Regions from separate parts of the Actinoplanes sp. URMC 104 genome, predicted to be linked through region 1. Evidence: riboswitches for the same ligand, from Rfam matches in the RefSeq annotation. Region 1 holds a riboswitch; the other holds the start of a gene.

Region 1 (4,183 bases):
TGAACCTGAGGGTCCGCCGCGAGGAGTGCGCCCCGCGGGGCGATCAGGGTGTCAGTCATGCAGGAATACCGCCCAGTGCTCGTCGGGTCAGGATTTCAGGCGCCGGCGGCGGCGAGCCTTTCGGCACGCAGCCGGTCGGTCCACGTGTCGTCGACCGGGGCAAGACTATCCGCGCCGGTCGCCCATCGCAGTAGCAGATCGGCTATAGCTGGGTTGCGAGCGAGCGCGGGCCCGTGGGAGTAGGTTCCCAGGATCTTGCCGTGCCATGCTCCCTCCGTTTGACCGTCGTTGCCAATTCCGGCAGTCACCCGCGCCAGCGGGGCGACCCCGGGGCCCAGGTGCGTGCGACCGCCGTGGTTCTCGAAACCGCTCAGCGGGGGCAGGCCCAGCCGCGGGTCGATGTCGCCGCGGATCTCGCCGACCGCGCGGGTCTCGCCGCGGTCGGAGTGCAGGTCGAGCAGGCCCAGGCCGGGGCACTTGGCCCCCTTGGCGAAGAACGAGTGGCCGAACAATTGGTAACCGGCGCAGATGGCCAGCACCGCGGCGCCCTGGTTGACCGCCCGGTGCAGGCCGCCGTCGGCGATCAGCCGCTGGGCGGCGAGCGCCTGCGGGCCGTCCTCGCCGCCGCCGATGAGGTAGATGTCGGCGGTGGAGGGCATCGGCTGGTCGGACCGGACCGCGTACGTCTCCACCGGGATGCCCCGGATCGCCGCGCGGCGGGCCAGGATCAGCAGGTTGCCGCGGTCGCCGTACGTGGAGAGCAGGTCAGGGTAGATCCAGACGATCCGCAAAGCTTCAGTTGACACGGTCCAACTCCGCTCGGATGTCCTGGAACGCCGTGTAGTTGGCGATCACTTCGAGGCGGCCCATGGGCACGGTGCTGACCGCCTCGTCGAAACTCAACACGTGCCGGAAGGCGATTCCATTCACCTCGAGGCGCACGGCCAGGTCGTACGCCCGGTCGCCGGTGATCAGCACCGGCCGGTCACCCAGGGGCGAGAAGTCGACGTCGTAGAGCCACGAGGTGTCGAAGCCGTCGGGGTCGCGGGCGTTGATGGAGAGCAGCGTCGGGGCCTGCTCGGCCATGTCGAACGCCTCGAGCCAGCTCGCCGGGTTCTTCGCGAGCAGCAGGCGGATGTTGCGCCCGTCGCGGTCGACCTGGGCGTAGCGGCCGGCCACCGAGGCGACCGTCGCGAGCCGGGGAAGGGCCTCGATCGGGCGTACGCCGAACGCGGCGGCCACGGCCAGCGCGGTCGCCGCGTTGCCGAGGTTGACCGTGCCGGGCAGTTGCAGCTTCACCAGGTGCCAGTCGCCGCGCGGGTCGACCACGCCGTCCTCCTCGACGCGCCACTGGGCCTGCGGCCGGCGCAGCGGGCAGCCGGTGCACCACCAGTCGCCGTTGGCGCGCTCGATCGGGTCGCCGCTCTCGGGGCAGACCCATGAGTCGTCGGTCCAGCGCTGCCCGGCGCTGAACCACGTGACGTGCTGCGAGCCGCGGGCCGCCCACACCACCATCGGGTCGTCGGCGTTGGCGACCACGGCCACGTCGGGGTGCCCGGCGAGCGCGGTGCGCCACATCTGCGCCATCATCGCGACCTCCTTGGCCCGGTCGAGCTGGTCGCGCGAGAGGTTGAGCAGCGCGACCACCCGGGGGCTGGTCTCGTCGATGACCCGGGCCAGGTAGTGCTCGTCGACCTCGAGCACCGCGAACGGGGTGGCGCCCGCCTTGGCCAGCGCCGAGGTGTGCCCGGTGGGCATGTTGGCGCCGAAGGAGTTGGTGGCCACCGGGCCGAGCACGCCGAGCGCGGCGGCCGCCAGCCGGGTGGTGGTGGTCTTGCCGTTGGTGCCGGAGACCAGCGCGATCGCGCGGCCGGCCGCCAGGTGGCCCAGCAGGTCGGGGTCGATCTTCAGGCCGATCCACCCGCCGATGACCGAGCCGTCGCCGCGTCCCGCGGCCCTCGAGAGCGCGGCCGCGGTCTTGGACACTGAGGTCGCGACCTTGGCGCGCAGGGGCATCTTCCCGTCCGTCACGGGAGACGAGGGTACCGGAACGGGAGGTTACGTCGAGTTGCCGCAAGCCCGGTTCCGGCGGCCCGTCCGGCCGCGTACGGAAGGGCATTGAGATCAACGATTCGGCGGAGCACATTTTGGCCGGTGAAAGAGGTTTAAACTGCGGGAGAGTGAATGTGGGACCTCGGTCACTCGTTCGGTTCCTGCCAATAATGTGTTCTGATTCACGCGTAACCTTCTACGATTTGTAGTTCTCCTACTACTTGTCGTCATGGCATTTCTCGCCGGTCGGTAGCAAATCGGACAGTGTCCTTCATGCCAAACACGCTGAGTAGTCGAATCGGATCTCCCGCGGCTTCGAAATTTGAGGTAGCAAGGTCTGGCCGGCGGCACCCGCTCGCCGACTCGCGAAGACCCGGTTCACGCCGAGCCCTGCCCCGGGCCGGTCAACGCGACCACCCGAGCACCACGCACCAACCACAAAGGCATACGGGGGCAGGGACGGGGGACCCACTACTGGTCCGCTCCGCGCCACCCGCTCCGGTGGCGAACCACGGAGCAACCTCGGGGTGAAGCCGCGCTTGCGTGGCCGGGCAACCTTCCCGCCCGAACCCGACAGCTAACCTCGCAGGCGTGCCGGAGGGATATCTCTACCGTGCACGAACACAGTTCGAGCCGGGGTCGCCGCACGGCCGGCACCGGTGTGATCGCACTGTCTCTGGGTCTGTGCCTCTGCGCAGGCCAGCTGCTGGCCCCCTCGGCCGCCAGCGCCGCTCCTGTCGCCAAGGCTGCGGCCAGCGCCAAGATCAAGCCCTCGGTCCGCTCGTCGATCTCGACGCGGACGGTGACCTATGGCGGCAAGGTCAAGCTGACCGCCAAGTTCATCAACCCCACCAACGGCAAGGTGGTCACCTCGGGGACGGTCCGTCTCCAGGCGCTCCGCAAGGGCAAGTGGGTCAACTTCACGGCCAAGAGCCTCGGCAAGTCGGGCAGCGTCACGCTGACCGGTGAGCCGCACGCCAGCGGCCGGATGCGCGCCTACTACGTGGGCACGCCGACCTACAAGGCGAACGGCGGCGGCCAGTTCAACGTCGTCGTCAAGCCGAAGTCGTCGCCCGCCCGGGCGAAGATCATCAACGAGGCCAAGAAGCACGTCGGGTCGCTCTACAAGTTCGGCGCGGCCGGCCCGTCCCGCTTCGACTGCTCGGGTTACACGCTGTGGGTCTACCGCAAGGCCGTCGGCAAGAAGCTGCCGCACAAGGCCAACTCGCAGCAGAACTACGGCAAGTCGGTCGCCAAGTCCAACAAGCAGGTCGGCGACCTCATCATCTTCCGCAACGGCTCGTACGGGTACCACGCCGGCATCTACGCCGGCAGCGGCTACATGTACGACTCCCCGCACACCGGTGCGCGGGTCTCGAAGCGCAAGATGATCGGCTCGAACTACGTGGTGCGTCGCCTGGCCTGACGGCGGCTTGCATCACCGACTCAGTGGGGCGCGACCGGTTCGGTCGCGCCCCACTGTCGTCTCCCGCGGACGGTCGCACCGTCCGCGAGCGCGCCGGCGCCTTCGAGCGGCCCGCTCGCTTCCGGGGCGGGACCCCGTAACGCCGGCCGTGCTGAGGCCGGCTCTGCTTGCAGGGTCGAGCCGCGCCCCGGCTCACGCTTCTCGTGATCCTCGACGAGCGGTCTCCGTGATCCTCGACGAGCGGTCCCCGTGATCCTCCACGAGCGTCTCCGTGATCCTCCACAACCCTCCACGCGGCCCTCCACTTTCCTCCCGCGCGGGGGTTGACACCATCCGTCGGTGGGAGGTTTGGGCGTGTTCGTGCCGGTTCTCTCCGAGGGGGACGGCAGGATGTCGGAAACCGGACGGGGTTGATCATGCTCTTCCCCTCCACTTCCCATCCACGTCGTTGAGCTGCGGTTTCTTCTGTGAAGCGGGTTCGCGAACCCGTCCAATCGGCTTGCGGGTGGAGGGAAGTGGAGTAGAGTGGAGCGCAGTGGCAGGGCCGAGAGTCGAACTGACCTGAGGGACCTGCCGGCCCGAGTTGACAGGCGGACCGCGAACCGCCAAGGGCAGGGGGTGAGGGCCGATGTTCCTCGGCACGCACACCCCGCGCCTCGACGACAAGGGGCGGCTGATCCTTCCGGCGAAGTTCCGTGATGAGCT
Region 2 (4,183 bases), on a different contig from region 1:
GAACGTCTTGCCGCAGCCGGGCGGCCCGTAGAGCAGCAGCCCGCCGCGCAGGCTCTTGCCGAACAGCGAGCGCAGCTTGGGGTTCTTCAGCGGGCCCAGGAACGAGATCTCGAGCCGCTTCTTGACCTCCTGCATGCCGCCCACGTCGGCCAGCGTGATCGTCGACTTCTCAACGTCGAAGGTGCGGTCCTCGTGGCCCCGCACGGGCTCGCGTTCGTGCGAGAACCGCGGCGGCACGACGTCGCCGAACTCCTGCTCCATCGCATCCCAGTCAACGCCGCCCGGGGAGGAGGGGGGAATCGGGGAGGAGGGCGGCGGGGCGGAAGGGGAAGGGGGCGGCGGCGAGGAAGGAGATGGCGTGGGCGAAGGCGGCGGCGAGGAAGGGGGCAGCGGGGAGGAGGGCGGCGAGGAAGGGGATGGGGAGGCGGAAGGCGGGGGGAACGGCGGGACGGAAGAGGGAGGCGGCGCGGAGAAAGGACCGGCAGCGGGAGGCAGCGCGGAAGGAGGACCGGCGGCCGGAGGGGTGGCGAGGGCGGAGGACATCAGCTTCTGGGCGGTCCCGTTGGCGGGCTCGCGGGCGAGCACCTGAGCGGCGTGGCCGATCGCCTCTGCGCCGCGGCCCGCGGCGAGCAGCAGCTCGGCCAGGTGCAGGCGCAAGGGGAGGTCGTCGGGGCGGGCCTCGACGGCCGCGGTGAGGCTGTCGATCAGCGGCGAGTCGCTCATGACAGGGCATTATGCCCGCGCCCGGTAGGAGGACCGAAGGCCGCCGGGAAGAGCAGAGGCCGCCGACAAGAACGAGGGCCGCCGGGAGAGCTGGAGGCTGCCGGGAAGCACGAAGGCCGCCGGAGCGTACGCCTCGGCGGCCTTCGGGGGTGGAGCGGCGGATCGTCAGCCCGGTCGTCGGTAGCCGGCGATCGGGTTGCCGTCGATCTTGGCCATCCGTACGTGGTCGCCGGTGTGCGGCGCGTGCACCACCATGCCGCCGCCGATGTAGATGGCGACGTGGTGCAGGCTTCCGGGGAAGTAGAACACCAGGTCACCGGGCTGCAACTCGTCGGCTGACACCGGCCTGCCCTGGTTCCACTGGTCCTTCGTGTAGTGGTCCAGGTGCACGCCGACGCTGCCCCACGCCTCCTGGGTGAGACCGGAGCAGTCGTACGAGCTGGGGCCGGCCGCACCGAAGACGTAAGGCTTGCCGATCAGGTCGCACGCCTTCTGCGCCGCCCGGCCGCCCTTGTCGTTGGTGTAGTCGACGGGGCACGGGCCGAGCCGCAGCGGGCCGTCGTCGGCGTTCACCGAGCCGTACGCCTGGATGCGCAGCTTCTGCAGCGACGTGATCTTGGTCTCGATCGCCTTCTTGCGCTTCGCCAGGTCGACGTCGCGCGCGGCGATCGACTTGGTGACCACGTCGAGGTCGGCCTTGGTCGCCGCGAGCTTGTCGCGCAGCGCGGCCACGTCGGCGATCTGTTCCTGCTGGCCGCGGGCGAGCTGGTCGAGGTACATCAGCTTGTCGGTCAGCCCGGTCGGCGTGCCGCTGATGACCATGGCGTTGAGCGCGTTGGGCGCGCCCTGCTTGTACGCGTCGACGGCGAGCCCGCGTACCTGCTGCATCGCGACGTCCACCTGCACCTGGAGCGGTGTCAGCTGGGCGGCGAGCTTCTTCTGCTGGGCGCGGTTCTTGAGCAGCTTGCCGTGCACGTCGTTGTACTGCTCGATGACCGGTTCGAGCTGGTTCCACTGCTTGTCGATCTGCTCCTCGACGGACGAGGGCGAGGGTGTTGCCTGCGCGACGGCGGGTCCGGAGAAGATGATCCCGACCGCGGCTGCGGCGCAGACGAGGCTGCGCACTACTGCGGCGCGACGCACGTGGGTGGGTTGTCCTTTCTTCCCTCGTGCCGCCGACCGGGTTAGCTGACGGGTTCGGACGGGAAGCGCGCCCGGCCGCGGGCATACCGCGGCTTCACCCCAACTGCTCGGGTCCCCGGCTCGCCGTTGCCGGCGATTGGGCGGTGATCCGCCAGATCGACCGGGTGGACGATGGGGGCTGGGCGGACCGGACAACACCGTACTCCCCATCTAGAGCCGAACTGAAGGCGCTCCGGAGGGAAAACTGTATGCGCTCTTACATATACGCATAGTCACTAGAGCGGCCAGGCTTCGAGCGCGCGGTCGAGCCAGGGCAGCACCAGGATCACGGTGGGTAACACCAACAGGCCGACCGCGGCGGCCCCCGCGGCGACGGTGAGAGCGACGGACGGATGGTGCGACGCGGCCAGCCGTTCGAGCCGCCGGTGGCGCGCCTCACCGGTGCCGCCGGGTGCCACGTCCTCCGCGAGGGGCACCGCGTCGGTCAGCCGCTCCAGCGCGGCCCGCAGCGGCTCCGCCCCGACCCGGCGCCGGGCGGCGTCGTCGGCGACCATCTCGAGCAGCAGGTTGACGGCGTCGAGCGGCAGCCGGCTGCGCAGCGGCCGCGGCACCGCGCGGTAGAACGCGGTGAACGACTCCATCACCACGTCGTGCCGCTGTCGCAGGTGGGTCTGCTCGTGCGCGAGCACCGCGTCGATCTGCTCGCGGTCGAGCACCTCGAGCACGCCGTTGCTGAGCACCACCCGCGGCCGGCGGCCGGGCACGCAGTAGGCCAGCGGCAGCGCCCCGTCGAGCACCCGCAGGTTTCCCGGGCCCAGCTCGCGGTGCTGCTCCGCGCGGTCGAGCAGGTCGACCAGCATGCGGTGCCGGGCCCGGCGGGCCCGCGACCGGCGGGTGACCCCGATCAGCGAGACCAGCAGCCGCAGGATGATCAGCGCGGCGACCGCGAGCGCGCCGATGAGCGCGGCCTCGGCGACCGGCTTGCCCGACCCGGCGGCGCGGGTGACCTCCTCGGGCGCGGCGAGCACGACGCCGAGGGCGGCCAGCACGGCGGTCAGCGTGATCGACTGCCAGAGCACGACAGCGGCGGCCGGGGCCCGGTCGGGCCAGCGCGCGTTCGCCAGGACGCCCGGCACGACCAGCGAGAGGGTCAGGCCGAGCGCGCCCAGCAGGAGCGCGGTCATCCGTGGCGTCTGGCGGCTTCGATGGCGGCCTTGAGGGCCTCCGGCGGGAGCTGCCCGACGAAGTACGCGAGGGCGGCGTCCTGGTTGTCGCTGGCGGTCAGCGCGTCGAGCATGACCGAGGCGGTCATCTCCTCGCGGGTCTGCGCCGGGGCGTACCGGTAGGCGCGGTCCGCCTTCTGCTGCGTGACCACGCCCTTCTTCGCCAAGCGGTCGAGCACGGTCATCACCGTCGTGTAGGCCAGATCGCGCTGACGGCTCAGGCGCTCGTGCACCTGCCGCACGGTGAGCGGCTCACCGGCGTCCCACAACTGCGTCATGACCTCGCGTTCCAGGTCCCCGAGAGCCATGTGACCGAGCATACCGCCTCTACTGCGCCGCGTCGTACTACGAGGCGTAGTATCTACTACGAGACGTCGTAGAGGGGGCTCCCATGGACGTTCTGGACCTGACCCGGCTGCAGTTCGCGGTCGTGACGATCTACCACTACTTCTTCGTGCCGCTGTCGATCAGCCTGGCCGCGACCGCCGCCGGCCTGCAGCTCGCGTGGCTGCGCACCAGGCGCGAGCACTTCCTGCACCTGACGAAGTTCGTCGGCAAGCTGCTGATCGTCACGTTCGCGGTCGGCGTGGTCACCGGACTCGTCCAGGAGTTCCAGTTCGGGCTCGGCTGGAGCGCCTTCGCGAACTTCTACGGCGACGTCTTCGGGCCCACGCTGGCGATCGAGGGCATGCTGGCGTTCTTTCTCGAGGCGACGTTCCTGGCGCTCTGGTACTTCGGCTGGGACCGGCTGCCCCGCGCGATCCACACCGCGTGCATCGTGATCGTCGCCGTGGGCACGCTGCTGTCGGCGTTCATCATCCTGGCGGCCAACTCCTTCATGCAGAACCCCGTCGCGTACGCCCTGGACCCGGACACCGGCCGGGCCCGGCTCACCTCGTTCGCCGACCTGCTGCTCAACAAGGTCAACCTGGCGGCGTTCCCGCACACCATCGCGGGCGCGGTCATGGTGGGCGGCGCGCTGCTGCTGGCGCTCGGCGTCTGGCGGCTCGCGGCCGACCCGGCGTACCGCGTCCTGGCCCGTCTCGGCGCCTGGCTCACGCTGGCCGGCGGCGCGGCGACGGCGCTCACCGGCG

The links. Region 1 has a riboswitch for cyclic di-AMP ahead of ACSNN8_RS36490 (C40 family peptidase). Riboswitches for the same ligand answer to the same signal wherever they lie in the genome.
Region 2: it holds a riboswitch for cyclic di-AMP, as region 1 does, so the genes downstream of both, ACSNN8_RS22635 (NlpC/P60 family protein) here and ACSNN8_RS36490 (C40 family peptidase) in region 1, are expected to answer to the same signal.

What each region holds. Positions count from the first base shown of each region.
Region 1 is NZ_JBPQTO010000011.1:2,315,730-2,319,912, reverse strand. It holds gene ACSNN8_RS36500 (type 1 glutamine amidotransferase) at 96-806, opposite strand; gene ACSNN8_RS36495 (MurT ligase domain-containing protein) at 796-2,016, opposite strand; cyclic di-AMP (ydaO/yuaA leader) riboswitch at 2,523-2,659, shown strand; gene ACSNN8_RS36490 (C40 family peptidase) at 2,714-3,478, shown strand; gene mraZ (division/cell wall cluster transcriptional repressor MraZ) at 4,107-4,183, shown strand, end outside.
Region 2 is NZ_JBPQTO010000007.1:208,263-212,445, forward strand. It holds gene ACSNN8_RS22630 (ATP-binding protein) at 1-723, opposite strand, end outside; gene ACSNN8_RS22635 (NlpC/P60 family protein) at 889-1,866, opposite strand; cyclic di-AMP (ydaO/yuaA leader) riboswitch at 1,881-2,019, opposite strand; gene ACSNN8_RS22640 (M56 family metallopeptidase) at 2,142-3,050, opposite strand; gene ACSNN8_RS22645 (BlaI/MecI/CopY family transcriptional regulator) at 3,047-3,397, opposite strand; gene ACSNN8_RS22650 (cytochrome ubiquinol oxidase subunit I) at 3,481-4,183, shown strand, end outside.